Regions from separate parts of the Ensifer sp. NPDC090286 genome, predicted to be linked through region 4. Evidence: riboswitches for the same ligand, from Rfam matches in the RefSeq annotation. Region 4 holds a riboswitch; each other region holds the start of a gene.

Region 1 (7,758 bases), on a different contig from region 4:
GCCCGGCACCATGCATGCCTGTGGCCATGACGGTCACACGGCCATGCTGCTCGGCGCCGCCAAGATGCTCGTCGAAGATGGCGGCTTCGACGGCACTGCCTGCTTCATTTTCCAGCCGGCCGAGGAGTGGGGCAAGGGCGCGCTCGCGATGCTCGACGACGGGCTGATGGAGCGCTTTCCCTTCGACGAAATCTATGGCCTGCACAATATGCCGGGACTGCCCGTCGGCCGTTTCGAGACCCGCGTCGGCGCGATCATGTCGGCGGAGGACAATTTCGAGATCGTGCTGAAGGGCGTCGGCGGGCACGCGGCGCGGCCGCACTGGGGCAATGAGACGTTGGTTGCTGCCTGCGCCACCGTCGTCAATCTGCAGACGATCGTCTCGCGCCGACTGTCGCCGACCGATATCGGCGTTGTCTCTGTCACCGAGCTTTTGACCGATGGCACCCGTAACGCGTTGCCCGGTCTCGCCCGCATCCTCGGCGATGCCCGCAGCTTCCGCCCGGAGGTCAGCGCCAAGATCGAGGCGGAGATGCGGGTGATCGCCAAGGGAACGGCGGATGCCTATGGCTGCGCGGTCGAGGTCAACTACACCCGCGAGTTCGTTCCGTTGATCAACGACGCGGCCTTGACCGGCCACGCCTTTGCCGCGGCGGAAGCGGTGTTCGGTGCTGCGAATGTCGCAACGGCCGCCGAGCCGATGACCGGCTCGGAGGATTTCGCCCGCTTCCTTGAACACGTGCCGGGCTGCTTCGTCTTCATCGGCAATGGCGAGGCATCGGCGCCGCTGCACAATCCCCTTTACGACTTCAATGACGACGCCCTGATCTTCGGCGCGCGTTATCACGCCGAGATTATCCGCCAGAGGCTGGCGCCGGCCGAAAGCCGGCCGTGAACCGAAATCCGCATGAAAGCAGGACCAAGATGCCATCTTCTTCCATCGATGCTGCGCGCCTGATCGGGCGTATCCAAGAATTCGGCGACATCGGTCGCGATGCGGAGGGGCGATTGACCCGGTTGGCCGGCTCCGACAACGACAAGGCCGGTCGCGATCGCCTCATCGTGTGGATCGAGGCGGCCGGGCTCGACGTTGCCGTCGACCGTATCGGCAACATCTTCGGCATCTGGCGCGACGAGGTAAACGGCGGCGAAGCGCCGGTCATGCTCGGCTCGCACATCGACACCGTTATCAACGCCGGTATCTATGACGGCTGTTACGGCGTGCTTGCCGGATTGGAAGTGATCGAGACGCTGAAGGGCAGTGGTGCGACGCCGGCCCGGCCGATCGTCATTGCCGCCTTCACCAATGAGGAGGGTGTGCGGTTTGCGCCCGACATGCTCGGCTCGCTCGTCTATGCCGGCGGTCTGCCGCTGGAGACGGCGCTCGCGACCATCGGCACGGATGGCTTGTTGCTGGGCGAGGAACTCGAGCGGATTGGCTATGCCGGTACCGCCGAGCCGGGGTTCCTCACTCCCCACGCCTATGTCGAGCTTCATATCGAGCAGGGGCCGGTGCTGCAGCGCGAGGGCTTTGCGATCGGTGCGGTCGAGAATCTGCAGGGCATCTCCTGGCAGCGGGTGACGATCGATGGCGTCGCCAACCACGCCGGCACGACACCGATGGCGATGCGTTCCGACGCCGGTCTCGCCGCCGCGCGGGTTGGCCTGTTCCTGCGCGAACATATTGCCCGGTCGAACGCGCCGAGTGTCGCGACCATCGGCACCATGCGTTTCGAGCCCGACGCGATCAACGTCATCCCGTCGCGTGCCACCTTCACCGTCGATCTGCGCGATCCGGACGAGGAACGGCTGCAGGCGCTCGAAACGGCGCTTGCGGACTTCCTTGTCCGTATCGCCGAGGAAGAGGGGGTGACGATCGCCGTCGAGCGGCTTGCACGCTTCCAGCCTGTGGCTTTCGATCAGGGCATCGTCGCAGCGATCGAGGCTTCGGCCAGCGCGCGGGGCCTCAAGAGCCGGCGCATGACCTCGGGCGCCGGCCATGACGCCCAGATGATCGCCCGCATCGCGCCGACGGCAATGATCTTCGTGCCGAGCCGCGACGGCATCAGCCACAACCCGCGCGAACACACGGAGCCGGACGAGCTCGTCGCCGGCGCCAATGTGTTGCTCGATGTGGTCGAGCGGATGGTGGGGAGTCGCTAGAGGGGTAGGGGTATGCGCGTACGTTGATTAAACGGGATCGATGTCGCGCTTCCCTCTTCCCGACATGCCAGGGCTTGGCCCGAGGATGCAGAGGCAGACGCTCTTATGTCTGCGATAAACAGCGCGCGTCACCCTTCGGCGCGGCGAAGCAGACGGCGCTTCAAGGCTCTTTTTTCGTGTGACCCGCACTTTTATGGGATGCCGCATCGCCCTTCTGCCGGGTGGAGGATTCTGGCCCGCTCCCCTCGGCGGGATCTTCCGGTGTCTGACGGAAAAGATTGAGGAAGCTGCTGCCGCCGTGCCATACGCCGCCGGTCGGTCCGTAGTCCCGCGAATCGTGCGAGGACGAGCGGCTCTCGTTATCGCTGAAACTGCCGTCGATAGGGCCGCCTCCGCCACCTGCGCCTGTCCCGCCGGGCTCTAAACCCTCGACACCGGAGCCTGAGCCATCACCGCCGCCCTCTACGCCGTGGCTTCCGCCACCCACCGTGCCGTCGCCTCCACCGTTCTCGCCGCCGCCGTTCTCGCCACCACCTGGGGCACCTTCACCATTCGAGCCGCCGGTTTCGGTCTCGTCCGCGTGGGCGATGGAAATCCAGGAAAAGCCCGCGGTAAAACGCCCGCCGTCACCAAGGCGCGGCAGATCTCCGGCGAGTGCTGCAAGGCCTCCTATCGAAAGGGCCGTCAGTCTCAGCAGGCGTGTCCTCACGTCATTCTCCTTGGGCAAGCGACATCCTTGCGTTGGTCCGCAAGACCTTCTGCGCGGCAGAAGACGGCAGCTTGGCGCGAATGAATTTCGCCGACAGCGACTTTTGCGCGAGCCTTGCATAACGTTCAATCGATGTGGGGACAAGCTCATCGGCTGCCGGGCGACGTGATGCGCGGGGAGCGGGGCTGCCGTGAGGGGACAGCGGAAAACTGCACAAATGGCGCGCGTGGCAGGGATTGCAGGGGTGGGTTTCGACGCTCAAGCAGGCCAGGAGACGGTGAAGGAGGCCGTCGACGATCACCGATTCGTGACCGCGGTCGGAAGTCGTGAGCGAACGGAAGGGGCCGGTACCGACCCCTTCCGATGCTTGCGACGCCTACTCTGCCGGGCCAGCGGCCCCTTCCACCGGCATATAGAGGTCGCCGCCCTCGCGGTACTTCGCGGCCATCGCCTCCAGCCCTTCCTTCTGCGCCTCGGCCCGGATGTCGTGCGAGATCCGCATGGAGCAGAATTTCGGGCCGCACATGGAGCAGAAATGCGCGACCTTGTGCGCCTCCTTCGGCAGGGTCTCGTCGTGGAAATTGCGGGCTGTTTCCGGGTCGAGCGAGAGGTTGAACTGGTCTTCCCAGCGGAACTCGAAGCGGGCGCGCGACAGCGCGTCGTCGCGCACCTGGGCTGCCGGATGACCCTTGGCGAGATCGGCGGCATGGGCGGCGATCTTGTAGGTGATGACGCCGACCTTCACGTCGTTGCGGTCAGGCAGGCCGAGATGCTCCTTCGGCGTGACGTAGCAGAGCATGGCGGTGCCGAACCAGCCGATCATCGCAGCACCGATCCCCGATGTGATGTGGTCGTAGCCGGGGGCAATGTCCGTCGTTAGCGGTCCGAGCGTGTAGAACGGCGCTTCGCCGCAGACGGCGAGCTGCTTGTCCATATTCTCCTTGATCTTGTGCATCGGCACGTGGCCGGGGCCTTCGATCATGACCTGACAATCCTTGGACCAGGCGATCTTGGTGAGCTCGCCGAGCGTTTCGAGTTCGGCGAATTGCGCGGAGTCATTGGCGTCGGCGATCGAGCCCGGGCGCAGGCCGTCGCCGAGCGAGAAGGAGACGTCATAGGCGCGGCAGATGTCGCAGATCTCCTCGAAATGCTCGTAGAGGAAGCTCTCGCGGTGGTGGTGCAGACACCACTTGGCCATGATCGAGCCGCCGCGCGAGACGATGCCGGTGACGCGGTCGACGGTGAGCGGGATGTAGTGCAGGCGGACGCCTGCATGGATGGTGAAATAATCGACGCCCTGTTCGGCCTGCTCGATCAGCGTGTCGCGATAGACTTTCCAGGTGAGGTCCTCGGCAATGCCGTTGACTTTTTCCAGCGCCTGGTAGAGCGGTACGGTGCCGATCGGAACCGGCGAATTGCGGATGATCCATTCGCGGATGTTGTGGATGTTGCGGCCGGTCGAAAGGTCCATGACCGTGTCGGCGCCCCAGCGCGTCGCCCAGACCATCTTTTCGACTTCCTCGGCCATCGACGAGGTGACGGCGGAGTTGCCGATGTTGGCGTTGATCTTCACCAGGAAGTTCCGGCCGATGATCATCGGTTCGGATTCCGGATGGTTGATGTTGGCGGGCAGGATCGCCCGGCCGCTGGCGATTTCCTGGCGGACGAATTCGGGCGTGACATGATCCGGAACGTGAGCGCCGAAGCTCTCGCCGTCGCGGACCTTTGCGCGCGCCGCGTCGCGGCCGAGGTTCTCGCGGATCGCCACAAACTCCATCTCCGGCGTGATGATGCCGGCGCGGGCATAGGCAAGCTGCGTCACGGCTCGGCCACCCGTGGCCTTCAGCGGCGCATGCTGGAACGGGAAGGTCGGTGTCAGCCGGTCGCCGCTCACGAAGCCGTTGTCTTCGGGACGAACCGTTCGTCCCTCATAGGTCTCGACATCGCCGCGGTCGACGATCCAGTTGCGGCGCAGCCGCGGCAGGCCGTCCTCGATGCGGATCTCGGCACCGTCGGCGGTATAAGCGCCAGAGGAATCATAGACCGTGACCGGTTGCTCGCCCGAGGTCGGGTGCAGAGCAATCTCGCGCATCGGCACGCGAATATCCGGATGAAGAACGCCCGGCTTGTGGATCTTTCGGGAGGCCGGAAGCGGGCCTTGCGTGACCGTGAGGGCTGCGGGTTTGGTGGCAATATTCATGACGAGGCTCCAAGTTGCGATTGGAGACCCAGTTCTGATGCCGGAAAGATGAAAGACGCTCCGCCAGGTGCTCACCGCACGGAATCCTGGCTTCGATATCTGCACCGTCCCTACGCCAGTATGAACTGGATCAGGTTCAACGGGTCACTGCGCTATAGCCGGCAAGCCGGCCATCCAGCAGAATCTCAGCCCCTTGCGGGACCCCCCTGGTGAATGCCTAGATCATAGCCATCGAACGGCCCGGGTCGTCAAGCGTGAATTCGCCTGTCGACAAAGATGCACCTAGTGCGTGTATTTTCGGATTCGGATTTGCCGCTAGCGGCCGGCCTTTTCCGGTGCTGTCCGCTCGGCATAATCGGCGCGGTTGATGCCGTGGCGCTGGAGCTTATCGTAGAAGGTCTTGCGCGGGATGCCGAGCGCCTCGATCGTCGCCTTGACGTCGCCGCGCTGGGCGCGCAGCACCTCCTTCAGGATCTCCGCCTCGTAGCGTTCAAGCCGTTCCGGCAGCGCAAATCCGGGCTGTTCGGCCACCGCAATCGTTTGGCCCAGCGGACCTTCCACACCAAGCGCCACCCGCTCGGCAAAATGCGAGAGTTCACGCACATTGCCCGGCCAGGCATGCGTCATCAGATGCCGTTGTACGGCTGGAGAGATCATCGGCACGTCGCGCTTGAAGCGCTCGGCCGCCCGGGTCAGGAAGTGCGAGAAGAGCAGCGGGATATCGTCACGGCGTTCGCGCAACGGCGGGATCGACAGTGTCACGACATTCAATCGGAAGTAGAGGTCTTCGCGAAAGTCGCCACGCTCCACCGGATTGCCGAGATCGATCTTGGCAGCGGCGATGACGCGGATATCGACCGGACGAACCTGGTTGGTACCAAGCGGCGTGATCTCGCGCGCTTCCAGAACGCGCAGCATCTTCACCTGCGTTGCCGGCGGCATCGCCTCGATTTCGTCGAGGAACAGCGTGCCGCCGCTCGCATGCTCGATCCGTCCGATGCGCTTCTTCAAGGCACCGGTGAAGGCGCCCGGTTCGTGGCCGAAGAGTTCGCTTTCGATGACCGTTTCCGGCAGCGCACCGCAGTTCAGCGCCACCAAATTGCCGGTGCGGCGCCGGCTCCAATTGTGCAGCAGGGTCGCCACCACTTCCTTGCCGCTGCCGGTTTCACCGGCGACGAGCACGTCGACATCGGTATCGGCGATGTGCCGGATCGTCTGGCGCAGGCGCTCCATGACCGGCGTCTGGCCGATCAGCGGCAGGCTGTCGCCGGCCGTCTCGGCGGCCCGCTTCAGCGCGCGGTTTTCCATCACGAGCCGGCGTTTTTCGAGCGCCCGGTGCACGCTCTGCACCAGCCGATCGGCGGCAAAGGGTTTTGGGATGAAGTCGTAGACGCCGTCCTGCAGGGCCTGCACCGCCATCGGGATATCGCCATGACCAGTCACCAGGATCACCGGCAGGTCTGCGTCGAAGGCTTCGATGCGGCGGAAGAACGCGAGGCCGTCGATGCCCGGCATGCGGATATCGCTGACGACGATACCATCGAAATTGGCATCGAGCGTCTTCAACGCTTCGGCGGCGCTGGCAAACGGGATGACGGTGAGGCCGGCGAGTTCCAGCGTCTGCGTCATCGCCTTGCGCAGATGGGTGTCGTCGTCGACGAGATAGACGGTCGGCTGCATCGCTCAGGCCCTCTTCAGGCGAACCGTGAAGACGGTGCCCTTGTCGCTGGTATCGACGGTGATATCGCCGCCATAATCGGCGACGATCTCCTTGGAGATGGCAAGGCCGAGGCCGAGGCCCTCGTCCTTCGAGGTGTTGAACGGCGTGAACAGATCCTCGCGGATATGCGGGGGAATGCCCGGGCCGTTGTCGGCAACGACGAGCGAAACCGTCCCGGAGGGGCTGTCCTCGCAGCGCACGCGGATCTCTGCATCGCCGCGCGCGCCGAGCGCTTCCAGCGCGTTCTGCAGAAGATTGATCAGCACCTGTTCCAGCCGGATGCGACTGCCGAGCACGCGGAGGCCAGTTTCCGGCAGGTCGATGCCGATCGCATCCATGCGGCCGGCAAAGCGGCTGCGCAGCAACAGCATCGCCCCTTCGATCACGTCGCGCATCGGCGTCGGTTCGGCGACGAAGCGGCCCTTGCGGGCAAAGCTTCTGAGTTCGTCGGTAATGGTGCCGACCCGGTCGGTCAGTTCGGCGATGCTGACGAGGTTCTCGACCGCGGTCTGCTGCTGGCCGCGATCGAGGAAGGTGCGGGCGTTGTCGGCATAGGCGCGGATGGTCGCGACCGGCTGGTTGATCTCATGGGCGACGCCGGCCGCCACCTGGCCGAGGATCGCCAGCCGGTTCGCCTGGATCAGTTCCTGTTGCACCGCTTGCAGCTTCTCGCCGGTGCGCCGGTGGTCGGCGATCTCGGTTTCGAGATGATCGCGGGCAAGGCTGAGATCATGGGTGCGCTCCGCCACGCGGGTTTCCAGCTCGTCGCGGGCGGCGCGATCCCGCGCCGATGCGAACGCCAGCGTCTGGCGGCGGCGCAGGAGGAAGGCGGTAAGGGCCAGCAGCGGTGCGAGGAGAGCGAGCGCAATCAGCCGGGCCTCGCGGGTTGCCGCCGAGATCGCGCCATCGAGCGGCGCCAGTTGCTCCAGCCGCCAGCTTGTGGTCGGCACCATGGTTTCGACCCTG
Region 2 (7,758 bases), on a different contig from region 4:
ACCGGGTCAGGTCTTCCTGCGTGCGGGTCGTCCGGGTCGACACGACGACCGGTACCGGTGCCGCCCCTGAAACCAGCCGCCCCAGCAACTGACCGGACGCCTCGTCGAGCCAGTGCACATCTTCAAGTACGACGAAGCCCTGCCCTCCGGCGAGGCTGTCGGTCATGAGTTCGCTCAGCAGTTCGCGCAGCCGGTGGGAGCGCCCGTCACCGGACATGGCCCGCGTCTCCGGTGTGTCCGGCAAGGTGAGGTTGATGGCGTCGTTGAGCAGCGGCGCAAGGGACGCAAGCTCCGGTCTCTCGGCAAAGAAGAGCCCCACCTGGTCCGTGGCCTCGGCGCCGCGCAGGTCGCCGATGCCGAGCAGGTCGCGGATGACCCCGCGCCAGGCAAAATAGGGCACGTCGCTCTCGATGTCGTCGGCATTGCCGACGAGCACGCGGCTGCCGCGGTCGCGACAGCGCTCCACGAAGGCGCGCAGCAGGGCCGACTTCCCGACGCCGGAATCGCCCTTGACGATCATGATGCCGGACCCCCTGGGCGCGCTGTCGAGATAGGCCGAAAGGGCCGTCATTTCGGCTGCGCGGTTGAGGAGTGCCGGCGACTTGGTGTCGATCGTCGCGACCGTCTCGGCGATCGGCGCGAAGGCGGACACGCCGCCGCGCACACCCGGTATGGCCAGCGACCACGGTCCGGAGAAAGCGATCTGGCTGGCCGTCTCCTTGGCCGTCGCCTGGTCGACGAGGATGCGCCCGGCGGCGACGCTTGCCAGGCGTGCGGCCATGTTCACGGCGGCGCCGACCACCGTGTAGTCCGCGCGGTGGCTGGCGCCAAGCGCGCCGCAGAAGCTCTCGCCGGTGGAAATGCCGGCCGAAAGGCCGATATCGGGATCGTCGAGCTCGCCTGAAAGACGCAGTGCGGCAACGATCGCGCGACGTGCGTTGTCTGCATGTTTGGGGCCGGGCAGGCCGAAGACCGCGAAGATCTCGAGACTGTTTGCGTGAAGTGCCGTATGGAGGATTTCTCCGCCGGTGCGGCCGACGACGGCGATCGATCGCGCGACGAGCTGGTTCAGCCGGTCGAGATCTTTCTCGAGGTCCGGGCCGACGATATGCACGAACAGGGCGGTCACGGTTCTCAGGTCCGCCAGCCACTCCGAAAGCGGCGACAGAAGCCGGCCGCGCAGCGAAAGCGGCAGATAGGTTTCCAGCCGCTTGCTGGCGGCGCCCGAAAGGGCGCGGGGTGGCCTGGTCGCGGTCGAATAGGGATCGATGCGTTCGAGGCGGGCGGTGCCTTCCCGGCCGGGCGCGCCTGTTGCCCGCTTGCCGATCAGCCGCCACACGGCGTCGGAGACGAGAATTTCGCCGGCATCGCTCAAAAGGCCGCAATGGTCCGCCTGCGCCAGACAGTCGCCGCCGACGATCAGCCAGCGCTGATCGACACGGGGAACGAGGTGCAGCAGGGTGATGGTGCCGACGCCGACGGCGATGCGTAGTTGCAGCGCGTCCTCCGGCCCGCCGGGGCCGCCGATCTCTTCACGGATGCGGCCGGCGCAATAGCAGCTGCGCCAGGCGGCCTGCTCCAGCTCGCTGTCGGAGGCAGCCTGCCAGCCGGCAAGCAGGCTGTCGCCGGCAAAGCTCAGCACCGTGCCGCCATGTTCCTCGATATGCCGGACGAGTGGTCCCATGTAGCCGTTGAGCAGCCGGCTCACCCGTTCGGCGCCGGCGGCGCGGTCGCTTTCGGACCATTTAGCGGTCAGCCGGGTAAAGCCGGAAATGTCGGCGAACAGCAATGTGCCGGGAAAGTCCTCGCGCGTCGGGCCAGCCGAATCCGTCGCCGCCGGGGCAGACCATCGAACCAGGGCTCCCGACAGGTAACGTTGGAATTCATTCTTGCCGGCGCCACCTACCACGCAAAATTCTCCCCAAGATTTTAGAGTAACATGCCTCCTTTCGCACTTAAAGTCCGCCCGTGTTGACCTACGGGGTTCCAGTAACGGCAAGTAAATATCTGTTCCACGCCGCTTGCGAACGGAGTAATGTTTGCCCGATTGTTCGAGGGGGTCTCGCAACAGGAGGGGACGATGGGGGTCGACTGGGGTGGTCCGGTCGCCGCCGTGACACGCCGCAATGTCTTGCGGCTGTTCTCGGCAGGCGTGATGGCGAATGTGCTTTCGGGATGCCGACACGACTGGCCACCGGCTGCGGCCTGCGAGCTGCCCTATCCGATCGTCGACGTTCACTGCCATTTCTTCAACGCGGCCGATGTGCCGGTGGAAGGTCTGGTGCGCTATGTGGCGCTGCGGGAAAAGCTGCCGGAGGCGAGGCTCTCCGCCGATCCTCTACAGTCGAAGCGCCTGGAAAACGCCCTGGTGGTCTTTCTCGTGACGGCCCTTGGCGACGTCGCGCCCAAGGCCAAGGTCGAGGACGCCATTCTCAAGAGGCGGATGCCGCGCCCGTCCGACGCCGAGTTCGAGCGGCAGAAGGACGAGCAGTTGCGCACCGCCGTCAAGCAACTGGTGGCGCTAGCGGGCGAGCAGCGCGCGTCGTTGACCGCACGAAGCGGCGCCGAAACGCCGGATTATCAGGGCCTGCTGGAACAGATCGGCGGCGCCCCCGGCCTGCCGCAGGGCCTGCAGCGGCGCTCCGGCAGCGTGGAGGAGACGGATGTCGATGCGCTCGCGTCGGCCGCCAAGGCCCACGACCAGATCGGCAACTACCTTTCCTTCGTTCGCCTCATGCAGGACTACCGGGAAAACCTCGCGGAAACCTATGCCCGGATCTTCGCGTCGAAATGCCGATTTTCAATGATCACGCCGAGCATCCTCGATTTCGAGAAATCGATCGGCGGCAGGGCGTCGCCGCAGCGCGACCAGATCGACGTGATGGACGAGATCCAGCAACTGGTGATCAAGCGGCATGGCATCCACATGCACAGCTTCGTCGGCTTCGATCCGCACCGGGAGGCGCAGAAGCGCGGCTCGTCGCTGGAAAACGTCCGCTATGCGATCATGGAAAAGGGCTTCATCGGCGTGAAGATCTACCCGCCGATGGGCTTCAAGGCCTGGGGCAATGCGGATCCGGCGATCGATGCGGCGCTGAAGCGGCTCTACGACTGGTGCCGCGACAACAGCGTGCCGATCATGGCGCATGCGGAAAACAGCATCGGCGCCGGCTGCGGCTATGGCAACATGGCGAGCCCCGCCTACTGGAAGAAGCTGCTCGATACCAACCGTTACAATGACTTGCGCATCAACCTCGCGCATTTCGGCGCCTTCGATGAAGTCATTCGCCCTGGCGCGCCGACGGGGGTCATGGTGTCCTGCGCGAAAGACAAGTTCTCCGGCCCGCCGACCTGGGAGGACATCATCGGCAGGACGATCGACCACGGGCGCCGGCCGAACCTGTTTGCCGACCTGAGCTACCTCAGCGAACTCGTCACCGACAACACGCCCGGGCTGCACGAAAAGATCCGCGCGCTGCTCGACAAATGGCTGAAGGACTACGATCCCGGTGCGCGCCATCTGATGTTCGGCACCGACTGGTCGATGATGGCGCTGGAGAAGGACTACAACGCCTATGTCCCGCGGATCGCCCAGCAGCTGAAAGAGGCCAATGTCAGCGAGGAGGACCAGCAGAACATCTTCTGGAAGAACGCCTCCCGCTACCTCGGCCTCGACCGGCCGGGGCCGACCCGCCAGCGGCTCGCCACCTATTGCCGCAAGCGCGGCCTGGATGCCTCCTGGCTCTCGCAGCTGGAGATCGCCTGACCGCGGAGATCGACGCCCGCGATCTGGCACCTGCTCATCGCCACGGTGCAGTCCTGGTAATCCATTCGCGGGTCCGGCCTTCCGGGTCGGCATTGCGGGTGATGTCCGTCACCACGGCGGCGATGTCGGCGCCGTGCTCGAAGACGCCGGCAATCCGCTCGACGTTGAGGCCGCCGATAGCGACCAGCGGCAGGGACCCGACGCGGCTCCGCCAGGCGGCAAGGCGCGGCAGTCCCTGCGGCGCCCACTTCATCGCCTTGAGGCTGGTCGGGTAGACCGGCCCAAGTGCGATGTAGTCCGGGTCGGCTGCCAGCGCCGTCTCCAGTTCCACCTCGTCATGGGTGCTGAGGCCGAGCTTCAGGCCGGCGGCGCGGATAGCAGCAAGGTCGGCCTCCGCCAGGTCCTCCTGACCGAGATGGACGAAGTCGCAGCCTTCGGCGATCGCCAACTGCCAGTAGTCGTTGACGATGAGCTGGCAGCCCTGCTCGTCGCAAACAGCCTTGGCCGCGCGGATCTCGCGGCGGATCTCCGCTTCCGGACGATCCTTGACGCGCAGCTGTACCAGCTTGACGCCGAGCGGCACCAGCCGCTCGATCCAGGCCGCGCTGTCGACGATAAGGTAGAAGGGGTCGAGTTTCACGCAAACACCGCCTTTCCGATGACGGGGGTGGAAGGAACGGCAAAATCGCGCGGTTCGAGCATGCCTGCCTCGAAGGCCTGCCGCCCGGCATCGATCGCGCCCGCAAACGCCGAGGCCATCAGCGCGGGCCTGGCGGCGCCGGCGACGGCCGTGTTGAGCAGGACGGCGGCGAAGCCGAGCTCCATCACCGTCGTTGCGTGCGAGGGCCGGCCGATGCCGGCATCGACGATCAGCGGCACATCGGGGAAGTTCGCCCGCATTGCCCGAAGCGCCTGGATGTTCTGCGGCCCCATGGCGCTGCCGATCGGCGCGCACCAGGGCATCAGCACCTTGCAGCCGGCTTCCAAGAGTCGCTCGGCAACCACCAGATCATCCGTGGTGTAGGGAAAGACCTCGAACCCTTCGGCCGAGAGGATGCGCGCCGCCTCGACCAGCCCGAAGACATCGGGCTGCAGCGTGTCGTGGTGGCCGATCACTTCGAGCTTCAGCCAGTTGGTGCCGAAAACCTCGCGCGCCATCTTGGCCGTCAGCACCGCCTCGGACACCGAATGGCAGCCGGCAGTGTTCGGCAGCACGTGCACCCCGAGCGCCCGGATCAGTTCGAAGAAGGCGCCGCCCTGGCGGCCCCCGGCAGTTTCGCGCCGAAGCGAGACCGTGACGATCTCGGTGCCCGAGGATCGCACCGCATCTTCGAGCACGGCGGGGGAGGGATAGCGGGCGGTGCCGAGAAGCAGTCTCGAGCGCAGGTCCTGTCCATAAAGCGTCAGCATGTCTCAGCCTCCTTTCATCGGCGAGAGAATTTCGATGCGGTCTCGGTCGCAAAGCGCATGACCCGGACGGTCGGCCCGGTGCACCAGTTCGCCGTTGACGGCGGTGGCGAGCCAGTCGCCCTCGAAATCGAGCGCGGTCAGAAGCTCGGCGAGGGTGGCGACGGCGAGGTCGTGATCCTCGCCATTGACGGTCAGTCTCATGCGGCATCTCCCTTCAGGTCCCGCGCAAGCGCAAGGTCGGCTGCTTCCGCCGCCAGGGCCGGCGAAAGCAGGAAGCCGTGGCGGTAAAGTCCGTTGATCGTGATGGTCTGCCCGGCGCGCAGGGCACGCGGCAGGTTGTCAGCGAAGGCGGGGCGGACGCCGGCGCCGGTCTCGACGAGGCGCGCTTCGCCGAAGGCCGGATGCAGGGCATAGGCGGCGTTCAGCAGTTCCATGAGCGAACGGGCGGTGATCGGTCCGCCGTCATCCGTCTCGATCATCGTCGCCCCGCACATGAAGAGGCCGCCGCCGCGCGGCACGATGTAGAGCGGGATGCGCGGATGAATGAGCCTGACGGGCCGCGACAGTTCCACGTCGCTTGTCTCAAGATAGAGCATTTCGCCGCGCACGCCGCGCAGGCCGGGCGTGTCACCGATACGTGCCGCACCGGTGCAGTCGGCGACGAGATCGTGCTGTCCGTTGTCGCTCGCCTCGGTGACGAAGGCGATGCCGCGATCGACAAGCTTCTTCCGCAGCCGGGCGATCGCCCGGCGCGGGTCGAGATGCGCCTCTCCCGGAAAGAACAAGGCCTCTCGGAAGCGCCCGGCAAGTGTCGGTTCCAGCCGTTCGATCGCCGCTGTGTCGAGCCATTCGAAGCCGGAGGTGCGCGAGGCAAAGCGCCTGAGTTCGCCGGCGTCCCGTGGCGGGGCGACGACCAGCGTACCGTTGCGGGAAACTTCGCCTGGCAGGACGTCGTCCCACCAGTCGATGGCGCCGATACCCTTCGTCAGCACCGCCTCTTCGGCGCTTTCGCGCTCGCACCAGGGCGCCAGCATGCCGCCGGCACACCAGGAGGCCGCACCGGCAAAACCTGGCTTACGCTCGACGACCGTCACCGCGACACCGCGGGCGCTGAGTTCATGGGCCAGACAGAGCCCCGCGACGCCGGCACCTTTCACGAGGACCCGCATCGCTCAGCGCTCCCGTGCGGCGCGAACGGGCCGTCGTAGGCAACGAAGCGGGATGGTGTTGGCGGTGTGCATGCCGAGGCTCCAAAGGTGGAGACCCAGTTCACGAGCGGGGGAGGGGAAGGACGCCCTGCCGATTGATCCGTCACGTGAGCGCGACGTTTGCGGCAACGAATCTGCACCGTCCCTACGCCAGTATGAACTGGATCAGGTTCAACGGGTCACTGCGCCGCGCAACCGCATAGCAGAATCTCAGCCCCTTGGCGGGACACCCCTGGTGAATGCTCCAAGCTGACCGCTCGGGGCCGTTTTTGTCAAGAGCCAGCATTCGTGCTGACTGTGATCTGACTGCCGAAAAAATTATCTATAATTTGCGGCGACAAAGCGGAGGCGTCGGTGGCGTGATGGAAGGAAGAGTGTTGGCCGACCGGAGTGAAGCTTGGAATGCCGGAGAAGTCCGGATTCGCAATGGTTTCGGTGGCGGCGTGCGCGAGACTTCGGGGTTGGCGCGCGAATGATTGATTGTCGGTCCTCGCCCTCTGTCGACGGCGTCCGGACCTTCATGTGATCCAAAAATACAACCAGAAGAGTATGTTATGTAAACATTTCTCCGCTTGGGTGCTTGCGAATTTCCGTTTCCGACAAAATTATAGATAATATTGGATTCTATCTATTTTACGATGGCGACGACCTGGAGGACGAGCTGAAATGCTGGACAAGAACCGACCGACTGGTGCTGATTTTATCCCGGGCGACAAGGCCCAATCCCGCTGGACCCAGGCGGAAGCGGAGAAAATCTATAATCTGCCGTTCAACGATCTGCTCTACCGCGCCCACACCGTCCACCGTGCGCAGTTCGATCCCAACGCCATTCAGATGAGCCGGCTCCTCTCGATCAAGACCGGCGGCTGCGCCGAGGATTGCGGCTACTGCAGCCAGTCCGCCCACTACCCGACAGGGCTCAAGGCATCGAAGCTGATGGAGGTCGAGCGTGTGCTTGCCGAGGCGCGCAAGGCGCGCGACGGCGGCGCGACCCGCTATTGCATGGGGGCCGCGTGGCGCAGTCCGAAGGATCGCGACATGGATGCCATCGTCGCCATGGTCGGCGGGGTGCGGGCGCTCGGCATGGAAACCTGCATGACGCTCGGCATGCTGACGCCGGCCCAGTCTGCGCGGCTCGCCGAGGCCGGGCTCGATTACTACAACCACAATGTCGATACGTCCGAACGCTTCTATAGCGAGATCATCACCACCCGCAGCTTTGCCGACCGGCTGGAGACGCTCGCCAATGTCCGCGACGCCGGCATCAAGGTCTGCGCCGGCGGCATCCTCGGCATGGGCGAGACGGCCGACGACCGGATCTCGATGCTGGTGACCCTCGCCAACCTGCCGGTGCCGCCCGAAAGCGTGCCGATC
Region 3 (7,758 bases), on a different contig from region 4:
CATGCGGAAAGGAGCGTGGTCGCAAGCAATGCAACCACGGCGCGTCCACGCAGCCGTCCGCCCGTCGGCGGGATCCGGTCGTGTGTGACTGTATGCCTCTCCATGCCTCAGCCCGTTTCCGTCCGTCGCTCCGCCCGCATCCTGCGGAAACGTGGAACGACAGCGTTGAAAGTCCTACTTTTTCAGCCCGGCAGCGTTGCTCTGCCGCGACCTTTCAGTCCTGGTCTTGCTGTATCTGATTTCAGCGCCACCTGCCTAGTTTGTCTCGGTAGAAATAGTTGCCCCGTGGTATCACGGCAACGGATGCGGGAATATTCGCGCCTTGCCGGATATTTCGCGCGTCGCATGGCGCCGCGGTCAAATTGTGGCAACCGGCCAAGGGCGCGGTGAATCCGATCCGTCCTTCAAGTATTGCCGAGAAAGCGGTCGATCGCCGCATTATCCCGCCGCTCCAGGAAACGGTCGAGGGTATCGTTTGCGATGATACGCCCCTGGTCGAGAAAAAACACGCTGTCGGCCAGGGCTTTCACGTCTTCGGGATGGTGTGTGATCATCAGGATCGTGTTGCCTTCCTCCGCGTGCAGTTCCCGCAGGAGCGTGCGCATGCCGGCGCGCATGCCGGGATCAAGCGCCGCGAAGGGCTCGTCGAGCAGCAGCAGCGGGCGCTTTCGCACAAGCGCCCGGGCAAGCGCGACACGCTGGCGTTCGCCGCCGGAAAGCGTCGGCGGCAGCCTTTTGCCGAAGCCTTCGAGCCCGACGCGGCGGAGCGCGTCTTCGATCTTGTCGCGGTCGGTCGCGGTCAATCGAAGCGCTGGGTCGATGCCGAGGCCGATATTGGTCGCGACGTCGAGATGGGCGAAAAGGTTGTTGTCCTGGAAGATCATCGAGACCGGCCGTTCCGACGGCGCCCGGTCGGCCACGTTCTCGCCGAGAATGCGGACCTCGCCGCGATCGGGGTCCTCGAACCCGGCAATAAGGTGGAGCAGCGTCGACTTGCCGGAGCCCGACGCACCGGCGACGGCGACGATGCCACCGGTGGCAATCGCGCAATCGAAGGTGAGCGCGGCCGTTTCGAAACGGACCTCGACATCGCGCAGCTCTATCGCGGGAACGGGGTGGGTCATGTTTTGCGTCTTTCCGGCCGGCTGTCATTCGCCGTGCCGAGGATGGTGAAGATCAGGCACAGAAGCCCGAGGAAAAGGGCGAGACCGGCGGCGTCGTCGGTGCGGTAGCTGCCCATGCGGCTATAGAGCAGCCAGGGCAGCGTCACCATGTCCTGGCTGCCGAAGAGGGCGACGGCGCCGAGATCGCCGAGCGACAGCGCCATGGCGAAGGAAAGCGCCATCAGCAGCGGCTTGCGCAGCGCCGGAAAGTCGATACATCGCAGGCGATCAAAACCACGGATGCCAAGGCTTGCCGTCAGTCGTTCCGACCGCGCCGCGTGGGTCGCCATTGCCGGCGCGAGGATGCGGTGGACGAAGGGAAGCGCCATCAGCGCATTGATCGCCACGACGATAACGGGCGCAAAGCGCGCGACATCGCCGAAGGGGCGCAGCAGAAGGAACCAGCCGGCGCCAAGCACCACGGGCGGCACCAGCAGGATCAGCGAGGTGCTGGCGCCGATGGCGCCGGCAAAGCCGCGGGCGAGCGACGTCGCGTGACGCGGCGCGGTGACGGTCGCGGCTGCGCGGATCATCACGGCCGCCATGGTGACGGAGGCGAGGGCCGACGCGAGCGCGATTGCCGCGCTGGTCAGTAGCGCCCGGTGCACCGCCGGGTCGCGCGCGAGTTTCAGCAGATCGGCTTCGAGGCCGGAGATGAGGACGGCGACCAGCGGTGCGCCGAGAAACAGAAAGGCAAGGGCGATCCAGGCGGCATCACTCAGGCGCGCGATCCTGGATGCGCCATCGAAGCGGCGCACGGTGCGGCCACCGGTCATGCCCTCTTCCGGCTCGATCGCCAGATAACGAAGCAGGAACAGCAGCAGGCCGGTCATGGTGATCTGCAGGGCCGATAGCGCGATGGCGCGAGGCGGATCGAAATCGAAGCGCAGCGCCTGGTAGATTGCCACTTCGATTGTGCTGGCCGCAGGCCCGCCGCCGAGCGTCAACACGAGGGTGAAGCTGGTGGCACAGAGCATGAAGACAAGGCCGGCGGCACCTGGAAGGAGGCCGCGCAGGACCGGCCATTCGATGAAACGGAAGAGTGCGCGCGACGGCATGCCGAGATTGGCGGCGCTGCGCCAGTATTCGGCGGGGATGCGCTCGAGCCCGGCCAGGAACAGGCGCGCCGCAAGCGGCATGTTGAAGAAGACATGGGCGAGCAGGATGCCGAACAGGCCGTAGATGCTGACGGGCTGCGCGAGGCCGAGCCAGCGCAGGCCGGAATTGAGGAAGCCTTGGCGCCCCCAGATCTCGATCAAGCCGAGTGCGCCGACGAGAACGGGCAGGCCGAGCGGCAGCGCCATCAGGCGCAAGAGCCAGATGCGGCCGGGAAATTGCGGCCGCCGCGCCAGCGCCCGGGCGACGGGGATGGCAAAGAGCACCGACAGCAGCGTCGAGAGTGTCGCCTGCAGCAGGGTGAAGCGGGTGACGCGCCAGATATAGGCGTCGAAGAGCGCGTCATCGCTCGCGCCGCCCGTCTGGCTCAGCAAGGCGACGATCGCCAGGCCGACGAAAAGCACGAAGGCGCCGAGGCAGGCTGCCCCGGCGACCACTGTCATGCGATTTTCGCGCAGTGCGAACAATCCGGCCTCAGTTCTTGCTCATGGCGGCGAGCCATTCGTCGATCCAGGCCTTGCGGTTCTTGGCGACCTCCTCCGAAGGCAGGAGGAACGTGTTTTCCGGCTTGACCAGCTTGTTGAAGGCGTCCGGCAGCGGCTCCTTGGTCGCTGCGACCGGCATCATCCAGTTGGTCGTCGGGATGATCGACTGGAACTCCGGACCGGTCATGAAGGCGAGGAACTGCTTTGCCAGTTCCGGCTCCTTGGCGTTCTTGGTCATGCCGGCGACTTCGATCTGGATGTAGTGGCCTTCGGAGAAGGCGGCCGCCTGATAGCGCTCGGTGTTTTCCGCGACCATGTGGTAGGCCGGCGACGTGGTATAGGACAGCACCATCGGCGCCTCGCCCTTGGTGAAGAGGCCATAGGCTTCCGACCAGCCGGGGGTAACGGTCAGGACGCGGTCCTTCAGCTTCGCCCAGGCGGCACCCGCCTCGTCGCCATAGACGGCCTTGACCCAGAGGAGCAGACCGAGGCCCGGCGTCGACGTGCGCGGATCCTCGATGACGATCTTTTGCGACGGGTCGCCTTCGACCAGTTCCTTCAGGCTCTTCGGCGGCGTCTTCAGCGTCTCGGTGTCATAGACGACGGCGAAGTGACCGTAGTCATAGGGCAGGAAGGTGTCGTCGGAGAAGTTGCCGGGTACGGTGACGCCGGTTGCCTCGATGCCGTGCGGCGCGAAGAAGCCCGTTGCCTTGGCTTCCGCAACCAGATTGGTGTCGAGGCCGAGCACGATGTCGGCCTTGGAGGCCTCGCCTTCGAGCTTCAGGCGGGTGAGCAGCTCGACGCCGTCGGCAACGCCGACATAGTTGACCTTGCACTCGCAGGTCTTCTCGAAGGCTTCCGCAACCTTGGCGCCCGGTCCCCATTCGGTGATGAAGCTCTCATAGGTATAGACCGTCAGCGTCTTGTCGGCGGCGGCCGCGACGCCGGAAAATACGAGGCTTGCGGCGGCCGCAAGGGCTAGCCGGCTAAAGAGTTTGAGTTGCGATGAATTGGACATGGCGAGGACCTCTCTCCCAAAGTTCGTTGTTGCATGGGAAAAGGGCGTATCGATCCGATCGCGTCTAATCCCTCCGCCGGTATGAGCCGGATCAGGTTCCGCGGGTTGGCGTTTTGACGCCTCTCAGCCTCCGGCCGCTGTGCGGTCGGGAGGCACCCCGTTAGAGCGGCAAGAGATTTACCGCTGCCAAGGCCCCAAGGCAAGCGATGTTTGCGGGGAAGCAAGAGCGCCTGGCCGGCACAACGGCGCGTGTTTGCCTAAGCCGCCAACTGCGCTACACAACGGCAGCGAGGAGGAAATGTCATGCCTGATATGCTCGTTCGACTTTATGCCCTGCCGGCTGAGCCTCAGTCGAAGCTTGGTCCTGGCGTCAGCATTCGCCGCGCCATTGCGCCGGAGCGCCGCCTGGTCGTGTCCTGGATCGAAAAGACCTTTGGCGCCGGATGGGCGGGCGAGGCGGAAGCCGCCTTTTCCTCGACCCCGACACGCATGCATGTCGCAGTCCAGGACGAAAAGATCGTCGGCTTTTCCTGCCACGACGTGACGGCGCTCGGCTTCTTCGGTCCGACCGGTGTCGACGAAGGCATGCGCGGGCAGGGGATCGGCGAGGCGCTGCTGCTTGCAAGCCTGATGGCCATGCGCGAGGCCGGCTACGGCTACGCGATTATCGGCGGTGTCGGGCCGGCGAAGTTCTACGAGCGGGTGGCCGGCGCCGTCGAGATCCCGGATTCGACCCCCGGCATTTATGCCGGCATGCTGTTCCGCGATCCGGTGCCCGAGGGGCATTGACGAGTTGACCAAAATACCGAGAACCGGTCGCCCGACGGTTTTCTTCGTTTTCCTTCGGCGGTCCTTTGCGCTATGGGCTTTGCCATGGCTCGATCGACCTTCACCATTCTGCTTGGCGGCGCCCTTTCGCTGACCGACCGGCTGGCTCACCAGCTGGTCGCAAGTCGCTTCATCGCGGCTGATGGCGGCATGCGCCATGCGCGGCTGCTCGGCATCGTGCCCGATGTCTGGGTCGGTGATTTCGACTCGACCGAGGAAGCCCTTCTTGCGGACTACGCCTCGGTCCCGCGCGAGCCCTATCCGGCGGCAAAGGCCGCGACGGACGGCGAGATCGCGGTCGAGGCGGCGCTGTCGCGTGGGGCCGATCGCCTGATCTTCGCCGGCGCGCTCGGCGGCACCCGCAGTGATCATGCGTTCATGCATCTGCTTCATGCCGTCGCCCTTGCCGAGCGCGGGCTTTCGGTGTTGATGACGTCGGGCGAGGAAGAGGCCTATCCGCTGCTGGCCGGCTCGCTCGAAGTCGACCTGCCCAAGGGCTGCCTCTTCTCGGTGCTGGGTCTGACCGAGCTTACCGACCTTTCGATCGTCAATGCGCGTTATCCGCTCGACGATTTCACCCTGCCGTTCGGCTCGTCCCGAACCGTTTCCAACGTTGCGGAGGGTCCCCTTCGCTTCACTCTCAAGAGCGGCCGCGCCCTCGTGCTTGCCCGCCCCTATGATCTTTCCGGAGCCTGAGCCTTGGCGCCTCCCATTCTGAAACTCGACGATATCTTCCTCACCTTTGGCGGTACGCCACTGCTTGCCGGCGCCAATTTTCAAGTGGAGCCGGGCGACAAGATCTGCCTGGTCGGCCGCAACGGCTCGGGCAAATCGACGCTGATGAAGATCGCCGCGGGCCTTGCCGAGGCGCAGTCGGGCGAAGTGTTCCGCCATCCCTCGGCCACCATCCGCTATCTGCACCAGGCGCCGGATTTCGACGGCTACGACACGGTGCAGGCCTATGCCGAGGCGGGCCTCGGCCCAAGCGACGATCCCTATCGCGTCGCCTATCTGCTGCAGCATCTGGGGCTGACCGGCGAGGAAGACCCAAAGCGTCTTTCCGGCGGTGAGGCGCGCCGGACGGCGCTTGCCCGCGTCATGGCGCCGGAGCCGGACATCCTTTTGCTCGACGAGCCGACCAATCATCTCGACCTGCCGACGATCGAATGGCTGGAAGACGAACTGATCCGCAGCCGCTCGGCGCTGGTGCTGATCTCGCACGACCGGCGCTTCCTGGAAAAGGTCTCGACCGCCACCGTCTGGCTCGACCGTGGTCAGTCCCGTCGCCTTGATCGCGGATTTGCCCATTTCGAGGCCTGGCGCGACGAGGTGCTGGAAGCCGAGGAGCTGGAGCAGCACAAGCTCGGCAAGGCGATCGAGCGCGAGGAACATTGGCTGCGTTACGGCGTGACCGCGCGGCGCAAGCGCAACATGCGCCGCCTCGGCGAGCTGCAGACCATGCGGGCGACCTATCGCGGCCACAAGGGGCCGCAGGGCACCGTGCAGGCGACTGCCGCCGACGCCAAGGAATCCGGCAAGCTGGTGATCGAGGCCGAGAAGATCACCAAGGCCTATGGCGAGCGCACAATCGTCGCGCCGTTCTCGATCCGCGTGCACCGCGGCGACCGCATCGGTCTCGTCGGCCCGAACGGTGCCGGCAAGACGACGCTCCTGAAGATACTGACGGGACAGATCGAGCCGGACACAGGCACGGTCAAGCTCGGCACCAATCTGGAAATCGCGACGCTCGACCAGAAGCGCGAAGACCTCAATCTCGACGATACGCTGGCGCACTACCTGACGGACGGGCGCGGCGACAACCTGCTGGTCAATGGCGAGCAGCGCCATGTTACCGGTTACATGAAGGACTTCCTGTTCCAGCCGGAGCAGGCGCGCACCCCGATCCGTGAGCTTTCGGGCGGCGAGCGCGCAAGGCTGATGCTGGCGCGCATTCTGGCGCGGGCGACGAACCTCCTCATTCTCGACGAACCGACCAACGATCTCGACATCGAGACGCTCGACCTGCTGCAGGAGATCGTCGCCGGCTTTGCCGGAACCGTCATCCTCGTCAGCCACGATCGTGACTTCCTCGACCGCACCGTCACCTCGACGATCGCGCCGGCCAATCCGGAGGCGCCGGATGGCCGCTGGATCGAGTATGCCGGCGGCTATTCCGACATGATGGCGCAGCGCAAGGGCGCGATCGAGGAGAAGCGCAAGGCCGAGAAGGCGGAAAAGGCCAAGGCCGATGCCGCCGCACCTGCCGCCGAAGCGCCGAAGGCTGCCAAAGGCAAGCTTTCCTACAAGCAGAAGTTCGCGCTCGAAAACCTGCCGAAGGAGATCGCCAAGGCGGAAGCCGAGGCTGCCAAGCGCGAAGAAAAGATGGCGGATCCCAACCTCTTCACAAAAGATCCAAATGCTTTTGCGAAACTGGCGCAGGAGCTGGAAAAGCTGCGTGCCGACCTCGCTCGCATGGAAGAGGAATGGCTGGAGCTCGAGATGCTGCGCGAGGAGCTCGAGGGCTGAGGTACAGCCAGGACGGTTCCATGCGTGAATGCGAAGGTAATACGTTGAATCCTTGCGGGTTTTACCGTTAAACTGGTAAGGGAAAGATGGCTAGCCGCGTTGAACGTTATCAGATGCTATGATAAGTAAAACTTATTATATCGCCTGTGAACGATCATGATGCCCTTCAAGCTTGAATCCGAAACCATTGGAATGCTTCTGACCGATGTCTCGCGCCTCTTGCGCGGGGCCTTCGACCGCAAGGTCAATGCCATGGACCTGGGCATCACCCCCGGCGAGGCGCGCACGCTGATCCAGGCGGCGCTTACCGAGGGCATCAAACAGGCCGAAATCGCCACACGCATGGGCATCGAGCCGATGACGCTGTCGGCCTATCTCGACCGGCTGGAGACCAACGGGCTCGTCGCCCGTGTTCCCGATCCGGCGGATCGTCGCGCCAAGAATGTCATCATCACCGAAAAGGCGGGTCCGCTGCTCAACGAGCTGATGACCGGTCTTCGCGAAATGATGGATGCCTATACCGAAGGGCTGGATGCGGAAGCGCGCGCGCTTCTCTGTTCCAACCTGCGCATCCTGCGTGACAATCTGCGTCAGCTCGATCCGTGCCTTGCCGGCAAGGATG
Region 4 (7,758 bases):
CGCCACGAAATCGGCTCCAATCACATAGGCTTGGGCAAGGCCATCGGGGGATTGTTGCTCGGCGTAGCTGAGGTTGATTCCCCATTTGGAACCGTCGCCCAGTAGGAGTTGAAAGCTGGGGAGGTCACGCGGCGTCGTAATGATCAAGATGTCGCGAATCCCTGCCAGCATCAGGGTTGACAACGGGTAGTAGATCATCGGCTTGTCGTAGATCGGAAGCAGTTGTTTTGAGCTTGCCAATGTCATCGGATGTAGGCGGGTGCCGCTTCCTCCAGCAAGAATAATGCCCTTCATTTCCTCACCTCCAGGTCCGTCCGGTGCTGGATTACGCGCCGCACGGTGGCTTCGATGGAGCTCTTCCAGTAGGGCAAGCTGATGCCGTGGTGTCGCGCGATTTTGCTGCAGTTCAGGCGTGAGTTAGAGGGGCGCGCTGCCGCAGTCGGGTAGTCTGTGGCCAAGATGCGGTTGACTTTAGCGGACGGGCCTCCGAGCCCTTGAGACAGGGCGAGGATTTTTTCCGCTACATCGGCCCAACTCGCATCACCGGTCCCCGCCAGATGGAAGGTGCCGCGCAGAACCTGCGCATCCGATGCTAGCAGGTTATGCGCGATACCGATGATTGCCGTCGTAAGGTCCAGTGCCGATGTCGGGTTTCCTATCTGGTCCATGACGACTGGCAGTTCGGTCCGGCTTTCGGCGTTGCGAATGATCGTACGCACGAAATTTCTGCCAAATGGGCTGTAGACCCAAGCGGTCCTGAGAATGACGTGATTTTCGGTGCCAGCGGCGACCGATCGCTCGCCTTCCCACTTGCTTTTGCCGTAGACGTTTACAGGGCACACCCTATCGCTTTCGGTATACGGTGTGGATTTTGTCCCGTCGAAGACGTAGTCCGTCGATAGATGGATGATCGGGATATTCAGGGCTTTCGCGACGCGCGCCAATTCCTGCGGTGCGACCGCGTTAATCGCGTATGCTCTCGTCTCATCGGCCTCGGCGTGGTCGACGGCGGTATAGGCGGCGGCCGAAATGATCACGTCAGGAGCTGCTGCCCTTATGACGCCGTCTATGCAACTGGGATCCTTCAGATCTAGTTGCGGGCGACCGAGTGGAATGACTTCCGCGTCGCTGCGGCCCTTCCCTTGCTCGACAAACGACTGAACAACCTGGCCCTTCAGGCCCGTGACAACTATGCGCGGAATCTGATTCATTGCCCGACACCAGAATGCAGCACACCCAGGCGCACCCCGTCATATCCCTTGCGAAGAGGGCCCCACCACCATTCGTTGTCTAAGTACCAGCGGATCGTCTTCGCAATTCCGCTTTCAAAGCTGTCTTCCGCCTTCCAGCCGAGCTCCTCTTCCAGTTTCGTCGCATCGATACCGTAGCGCAAATCGTGCCCCGGCCTGTCCTCGACAAATTGAATGAGCTGTTTCCGTGGGCAGGATGCGGGGACAAGCATGTCGAGTGTGGCGCAGATGCGCCTGACTACATCGACGTTCCGCCGCTCGTTGCGTCCCCCGACATTGTAAGTCTCGCCAATTCTACCGCGCTCCGCGATCAGGTCGAGCGCGCGGGCATGGTCTTCGACGAAGAGCCAGTCGCGAATGTTCGTGCCGTCGCCATAGATCGAGAGTGGCTTGCCTTCGAGCGCGTTCAGGATGGTCAGCGGGATCAGCTTTTCGGGGAAGTGATAGGGACCGTAGTTGTTTGAGCAGTTGGAAACCAAGATGGGCATGCCATAGGTGCGTGCCCATGCCTTGGCGAGATGATCGGAAGCGGCCTTCGAAGCCGAATAAGGGGAGCTTGGATCATACCGCGTCTCCTCGGAAAAGAGCTGGTCATCCGCGAGCGAGCCGTACACTTCATCCGTTGAAACGTGAAGAAAGCGAAACCTGCGTTTGCCCTCATCCTTCATGGACTGCCAATATGCCCTTGCGCATTCCAGCAGGTTGAACGTTCCAAGAACGTTCGTTTCGATGAAATCCCTTGCGCCGGCAATTGAGCGGTCGACATGACTCTCGGCAGCGAGATGCATGACGCGATCGGGCCTGAATGTGGAGAAGGCATCGGCAATAGCCCGCCCATCGCATATGTCAGCCCTGAGAAAGCGATATGATGGGTTGTTTGCGACGGACCTTAGGGAGCTAAGGGTTCCTGCGTAGGTCAGTTTGTCTACGTTCAACACGTCATATCCCTTGTCGATAATGAGGTGTCGAATAACCGCCGAACCAATAAAACCAGCCCCGCCGGTAACAAGTACACGCATATCTCAGCGAAGTCCTTTTATGATAAACATCAAGACTAAGCTTCTCGCTCGAGCTTAGTGTGTAGATCGGAGAGTTTTGGCTGATCCCTGTCTTTGTCCGACAGGATGGCGTTACTCGGGGGCACGGGCCAGTTTATCCCGAGTTCGGGGTCGTTCCAGAGAAGCCCACGATCATGCTCAGGGCTGTAGTAATCGGTCACTTTGTAGCTGACCAAGGTCGCCGGTTTCAGCGTACAGAAACCGTGGGCGAAACCCGGCGGAATCCAGAGCTGGTGACCGTTCTCTTCGGAAAGCTCAGCAGCCACGAAGCTTCCGTAGGTCGGTGACCCGCTTCGAAGGTCTACCGCCACATCCCAAAGGGCGCCGGCGATACAAGAAACCAGTTTTCCCTGTGCGCGCGGCGGCAGTTGGAAGTGCAGTCCGCGCACAGTACCGGCTTCACGCGACAGCGATTGATTATCCTGGACGAAAGAGTGCGTCCCGACGATTTCGGCGAATTGATCGGCCCGAAAGGTCTCGGCGAAGTATCCACGCGTATCGACGAATCGCTTAGGCTTTATCAAGAAAACAGAGGGAATGGCCGTTTCTTCGATCCGCATCGTGTCGTCCTTCATCGTTGTTTCCCGTGCGCGAAATAATACGGCACTCGTGGCGTTCTAACGATATGTTGCGTCGGCATTGCTGACGATCCCGGGAAAATAGGATCGTGAAGCGGACGTGTCATTCCACGGCCTCTTTCTCGATCGCTTGGTCCGCAGGGCCTGTGTGGAAAGACGCGGCTTGGATCCGCTGCATCTATCAATTGACATCCCCGCCCATGTCCCCCTAGCATCCCTCTTGCCGAGGGGCGCACCGTCACGGTGCTGAGATGGTGGTGAGCCAGACCCTTGAACCTGATCCGGATCATACCGGCGTAGGAACGGCAAGGGCCCTTCTGCTCACCTGCCGTCTTTGCGCTTACCGATCGGATCTCCGTCCATTTCCGGGAGGTCGCTTTGCTCGTGTCTGTTTTTGACTCAATCCAAAAAGGCTCAAGGCTCATGCAGGTGGGGCGATGACCGCGATCGCCGTTACCATCGCAGGTTCGGATTCCGGCGGCGGGGCCGGCATCCAGGCGGATCTGAAGACGTTCTCGGCGCTCGGAGTTTATGGCGCAAGCGTGATCACCGCGGTCACGGGGCAAAATACCCGCGGGGTATCTGCGGTGGAGGATATCTCCCCGACCGTCGTTGCGGCTCAGATCGACGCGGTGTTGTCCGATCTTGCCGTCGGTGCGGTGAAAATCGGCATGGTGTCGCGGCGCGAGACGATCGCGGTGATCGCGGCTGGTCTGAAGCGCTACGACCGGCTGGCTGTCATCGACCCGGTGATGGTGGCGACCTCGGGCGATCACTTGATGCAGCCGGACGCGATCGCGACGCTCAAGGAGGCGTTGTTGCCGCTCGCGCTCATTCTGACGCCGAACCTGCCCGAGGCGGCGCTGTTGACCGGACGCGGGATCGCCGAAACCGATAGCGAGATCGCACGCCAGGCCGATATGCTTCTGAAATTCGGTGCGCGTTCGGTGCTGATGAAGGGCGGGCATGCCAAGGGCAGAGATGCGATCGATATCCTCTACAGCGGGGAAACGGCTTTGCACTTGTCGCGGCCGCGGATCGAAACCAGGAACGATCATGGCACCGGATGCACCCTCTCGGCCGCAATCGCTGCGGGTCTTGCCAAGGGGAAGCCGATCGAGGATGCGGTCGTCGCTGCCAAGGCTTACTTGCATGACGCGCTGGTCGCTGCCGATCGGCTGACTATCGGGCAGGGGCGGGGGCCTGTGCATCATTTCCATCATTGGTGGGGCGACAGTCGCGGCGAGAGCAAAGCCTCTTCGGACGGTCCCTAAGCAGACGGCCGCCTCGGACGAATGACTCGATATGGCTATGCGCTGCAGCATGACGTTCATCGCACCTCAAGCCACTGCGGCGCTTGGCGCGGCCGGCTGTTCGCCCTTGAGCATTTTGCGGTAGAGCGCCACATGCTCCCGCGCGCAATCGACATGGCTCGTCGGCCGCCGAAGCGTTGTCCGCAGATTGTCCCACGCCCGCGGCGCGCCCAAGACGTCGATCAGCCGGTCGGCCAGATCCTGGGCGCTGCCGGCACGGAAGTGATAACCATCCAGGCGGTCACGAACCTTCTCGGCCATGCCGCCGATGTCCGAACACAGGATCGGCCGGCCGTGATGCAGTGCCTCCTGGATGACGACGGGAGAATTCTCCCACCAGACCGACGGCATTACCACCCAGTCGACCGAGCGCATCAGCCGCGGCATGTCCTGGTTCTGGTAGGCACCGTAGAAGCGCACACGGCGACCGGCGTCCTCGATCAGCTTCGCCACCTTCTCCTGATAGTCTTTCGGCTGGCGCTCGAGGTTGCCGCCAAAAATCATCAGTGAGGAATCATCGCCCCAGACGTCGTCGGGCACGCGCGATACGGCGTCGATCAACACGTGAACGCCCTTGAACGGCGTCATCTGCCCGAAATAGGCAAAACGGTTGCGCCGGGCTGTCGGCGACGGCAATTCGCGGGCCGGCGCCTTGTCACCCATGACGATGCCGTTCTCGATGACGAAGATCTTTGCGGCTTCGAGCCCCCACTCGACATAGCGATTGGCGAGAAAGGCACTCGGCGCGATAAAGGCATCGGCGAGATTGAGCATACCGCGCACGAACTGCTCGCGGCGAACGAACCGCGACACCGGAATCTCGGGGAAACACGTGTGGCAACTGATCGGCGAGGCGCCGTTGCAAGGCTGGCCTGAGGGGCGTTTCACCATTTGCCCGTGATTGTGGCAGATCGGCAGGTATTCATGGAACGTCACGACGATGCGCGCTTTGGGCAGCGCATCACGAACGGCATAGAGCGCTTCCAGGCCGAAGCCAAGAATATGATGGAAGTGAACGACATCCGGCTTGATGTCGCCGACGAAGCGCAGGAGGTCGCGCCGGATCGCTTCCGTATCGCCATTGGAGAGGAAGAAATGGTCGAAGTCCTCGGCGTGGTAGAGCACTTCGTCCATGGCAAGCCGCAGGCTCATCAGCGCGGAGGCGCCATGGCGCGGAACCGGATCGCCGACGCGGGCGAGGTAGATCGACTCCACGCCGGGCAGCCCGTTCAATGCCTTGTGAAGGCCATGTGAGGCAATTTCCGCTCCGCCAAGGGAGTGGGTCGGATGGCCATGGGAGACCACGAGCACGCGGAGTTTTTCGCTCATGCGCCAGCCTCTTCGAAGATTGTCTTTGCAGCTTCGGGGGCGGGCGTCCATCGGGCGCGGAAAAGCGTCCGATCGACGCGTTCCACGAAGCGCGCGGTGGCGGCAGAGCCCGCTCCGGGGAGCTCGTCGGATCCCACCATCTGCAGGGAAGGAAGCCAGTAGGCTTCGTAGCCCTTTCCGCTGAGGCGAAGGGCGAGGTCGAGGCCCTTCAGCGCCACGCCGAGATAGGTCGGCGACAGGCCTGCGTCCTCCATCAGCGCTTCGCGCGGCAGGATGCAGCAATCGAGCGATGCGGATGCAACCCTCGTCAGCTTCAGACGATTGACGGCGCCGACGGGATAGCCGGCGTATCGGCTCGATTGCAGATGGTCGGGACGATCGAGCGACGTGCTGCCAGCCCAGCGGATCGAGTGATCCTCATAGGCAAGGGTCGGCGAGATGATGCTTCCCGTCTTTGCTTCGTAAGCGGCAATGAGCGCCTGATACCATCCGGCATTGGCTGGCGTCAGCGACCCGGAAAGCAGAACGACCGCGTCGCTGTTTACCCTTTCGGCAGCCGCTTGCGCCAGGTCGCATGTATCGCCGGCGCCTTCGACGGATATGAGCCGCAGCGGCAAACGGTAGAATTCCGAGAGCTGACGGATATGGACCGCGTGCCGTCGGAACCGCTCGGCCTGAAGCACGAGCGCGATCGGGGCCCGGCGCGTTTGCGGATCAAGCGCGAGCAGCCCCAGCAGCGGCGCGAAATCCGTTTCGGTTTCCCCGGCGACAAGAATGATGGCGGTACCCTCGGCCTGGTCGAAGGGCCCGATGTCGACGGTGGTTTCCACAGTTGGTGCACTGCTACGCGCCGCCGTCAGGAACGGGACGATCTGCCGGTCGATGATATCGGGCAGGGCCCAGCTTGTCGGATCGATCGAACCAAGCAGCCGTAGGGCGGCGGCGCGTGCCGGCAGCCGCACCGGGAAAATTGGCATGTAGGCGCGGCGGGCGTCTCTGAGGGTGAGTTCGAGGTGAACTGGTCCATCCGCCTCGCCATTTAGCACCTCGACGCGACCAATAAAGCCATGCGATCGGCGGTGACCGGAAATCGCGCTCTTGAAGTCCGGCCGATCGACGAAGGCCTCTTCGACGTCGGACCGCTCGGTTCGGGTCCAGGCTGCGTCCAGCCGTGCCCCGCCGCCCTGTCGGCAAAGTCGCACGGTTTCAACAAGACCTTCCGCGTCCAAGAGCCAGCCCGAAATCAAGAAGGCACCATCCTCACCCTGGTAGAGCGCATCCACGCCAAGGCGGACGGGAACCGGAAGGCTCGAGATCGTCTCGGTGCCATCATATCCGCTCGCGGCATCGCGCAGGCGAAGCATGACCTGGGGCGAACTCTGGCTCTGGAGCAGCATCGCGCGGATATGGCCGGGTGTCTCGAGCGGACCGGTCACGACCCGGCGTTCGTGGAGCCCGGCATAACGCCAGGCGCCACGGCCGCGATAGAATATGCCCTTGATGTCGCGCGCTCGGGGCAGGTCGTTTGCGGAAAGGAGGCCGACGAAGCCAGCCGCACCTTCAGGGGCGTCGTTGCGCTGGAAAATGGCGACGTTGCATTCCGCAAGAAAGCTATCGTCGCTCTTGACGATCGCCCGGCAGACGCCGGCGGGCAGGTCGTGCGCCCATCCTTTCAGGGCGATGGTCCCGTCATGGCCCTCGCCGAGGAGCTCGATGTACCCGTCGCGAGCCGCTCCGGTCTTAAGCAGGGTCGTAATCGCCGCGAGCCGTTGATCGGCATGCGGCGGCTTGATCAGCACGTCGACCAGGCGGCCGAGCACGTGTACCAGCTGCGGACCGGCGAAATCCTTCAGCATCGCCGTCACTTCACCGATCGAAGCAGCGCGTGGCGCGACCATATAGCGCTTGCCGTTGCCCGCCTTGCCGAAGCGCAGGGTTGTCGGCAGAGGATCAGACCCTTCGATCGGTAACAGCGCGGCAAAGCCATGCGTGGCGGAAGACTGGGGCGCCGCCAGCCGCCAGCCGACAACCGATGCCATCACCTGGGTTGACGCATCTTCATTGATCTCGACCGACAACTGATCGGCCATCGGGCCACCGGTGCCGATTACGAGCAGCAGTGTTTCGTCGATCGGGCATGCGATGATGCGACCACTGCGCGCGATGCGGCCAAGCGGTGCGGGGCTTGCGGAAAGGCTGAGTTCCGAACTAGGCATGAGATGTGCCTCAG

What was found. Region 4 has a riboswitch for thiamine pyrophosphate ahead of thiD (bifunctional hydroxymethylpyrimidine kinase/phosphomethylpyrimidine kinase). Riboswitches for the same ligand answer to the same signal wherever they lie in the genome.
Region 1: another riboswitch for thiamine pyrophosphate. It lies ahead of thiC (phosphomethylpyrimidine synthase ThiC); the one in region 4 lies ahead of thiD (bifunctional hydroxymethylpyrimidine kinase/phosphomethylpyrimidine kinase).
Region 2: another riboswitch for thiamine pyrophosphate. It lies ahead of thiO (glycine oxidase ThiO); the one in region 4 lies ahead of thiD (bifunctional hydroxymethylpyrimidine kinase/phosphomethylpyrimidine kinase).
Region 3: another riboswitch for thiamine pyrophosphate. It lies ahead of thiB (thiamine ABC transporter substrate binding subunit); the one in region 4 lies ahead of thiD (bifunctional hydroxymethylpyrimidine kinase/phosphomethylpyrimidine kinase).

What each region holds. Positions count from the first base shown of each region.
Region 1 covers NZ_JBIVYF010000005.1:324,776-332,533, forward strand. The annotation lists gene ACIQUG_RS25710 (M20 aminoacylase family protein) at 1-895, shown strand, start outside; gene ACIQUG_RS25715 (Zn-dependent hydrolase) at 925-2,163, shown strand; gene ACIQUG_RS25720 (hypothetical protein) at 2,324-2,890, opposite strand; gene thiC (phosphomethylpyrimidine synthase ThiC) at 3,249-5,072, opposite strand; TPP riboswitch at 5,162-5,290, opposite strand; gene ACIQUG_RS25730 (sigma-54-dependent transcriptional regulator) at 5,388-6,752, opposite strand; gene ACIQUG_RS25735 (ATP-binding protein) at 6,756-7,758, opposite strand, start outside.
Region 2 covers NZ_JBIVYF010000005.1:188,291-196,048, forward strand. The annotation lists gene ACIQUG_RS25105 (AAA family ATPase) at 1-1,909, opposite strand, end outside; gene ACIQUG_RS25110 (amidohydrolase family protein) at 2,081-3,766, shown strand; gene ACIQUG_RS25115 (thiamine phosphate synthase) at 3,801-4,406, opposite strand; gene ACIQUG_RS25120 (thiazole synthase) at 4,403-5,176, opposite strand; gene thiS (sulfur carrier protein ThiS) at 5,180-5,377, opposite strand; gene thiO (glycine oxidase ThiO) at 5,374-6,345, opposite strand; TPP riboswitch at 6,509-6,628, opposite strand; gene ACIQUG_RS25135 (hypothetical protein) at 6,624-6,860, shown strand; partial or broken gene bioB (biotin synthase BioB) at 7,126-7,758, shown strand, end outside.
Region 3 covers NZ_JBIVYF010000007.1:239,849-247,606, reverse strand. The annotation lists gene ACIQUG_RS30140 (M48 family metalloprotease) at 1-104, opposite strand, end outside; gene thiQ (thiamine ABC transporter ATP-binding protein) at 405-1,124, opposite strand; gene thiP (thiamine/thiamine pyrophosphate ABC transporter permease ThiP) at 1,121-2,746, opposite strand; gene thiB (thiamine ABC transporter substrate binding subunit) at 2,754-3,782, opposite strand; TPP riboswitch at 3,834-3,952, opposite strand; gene ACIQUG_RS30120 (GNAT family N-acetyltransferase) at 4,086-4,571, shown strand; gene ACIQUG_RS30115 (thiamine diphosphokinase) at 4,656-5,306, shown strand; gene ACIQUG_RS30110 (ABC-F family ATP-binding cassette domain-containing protein) at 5,310-7,136, shown strand; gene ACIQUG_RS30105 (MarR family winged helix-turn-helix transcriptional regulator) at 7,296-7,758, shown strand, end outside.
Region 4 covers NZ_JBIVYF010000002.1:1,068,575-1,076,332, reverse strand. The annotation lists gene rfbA (glucose-1-phosphate thymidylyltransferase RfbA) at 1-294, opposite strand, end outside; gene rfbD (dTDP-4-dehydrorhamnose reductase) at 291-1,211, opposite strand; gene rfbB (dTDP-glucose 4,6-dehydratase) at 1,208-2,269, opposite strand; gene rfbC (dTDP-4-dehydrorhamnose 3,5-epimerase) at 2,305-2,868, opposite strand; TPP riboswitch at 3,103-3,206, shown strand; gene thiD (bifunctional hydroxymethylpyrimidine kinase/phosphomethylpyrimidine kinase) at 3,324-4,160, shown strand; gene ACIQUG_RS15040 (glycosyltransferase family 4 protein) at 4,227-5,528, opposite strand; gene ACIQUG_RS15035 (hypothetical protein) at 5,525-7,744, opposite strand; gene ACIQUG_RS15030 (hypothetical protein) at 7,755-7,758, opposite strand, start outside.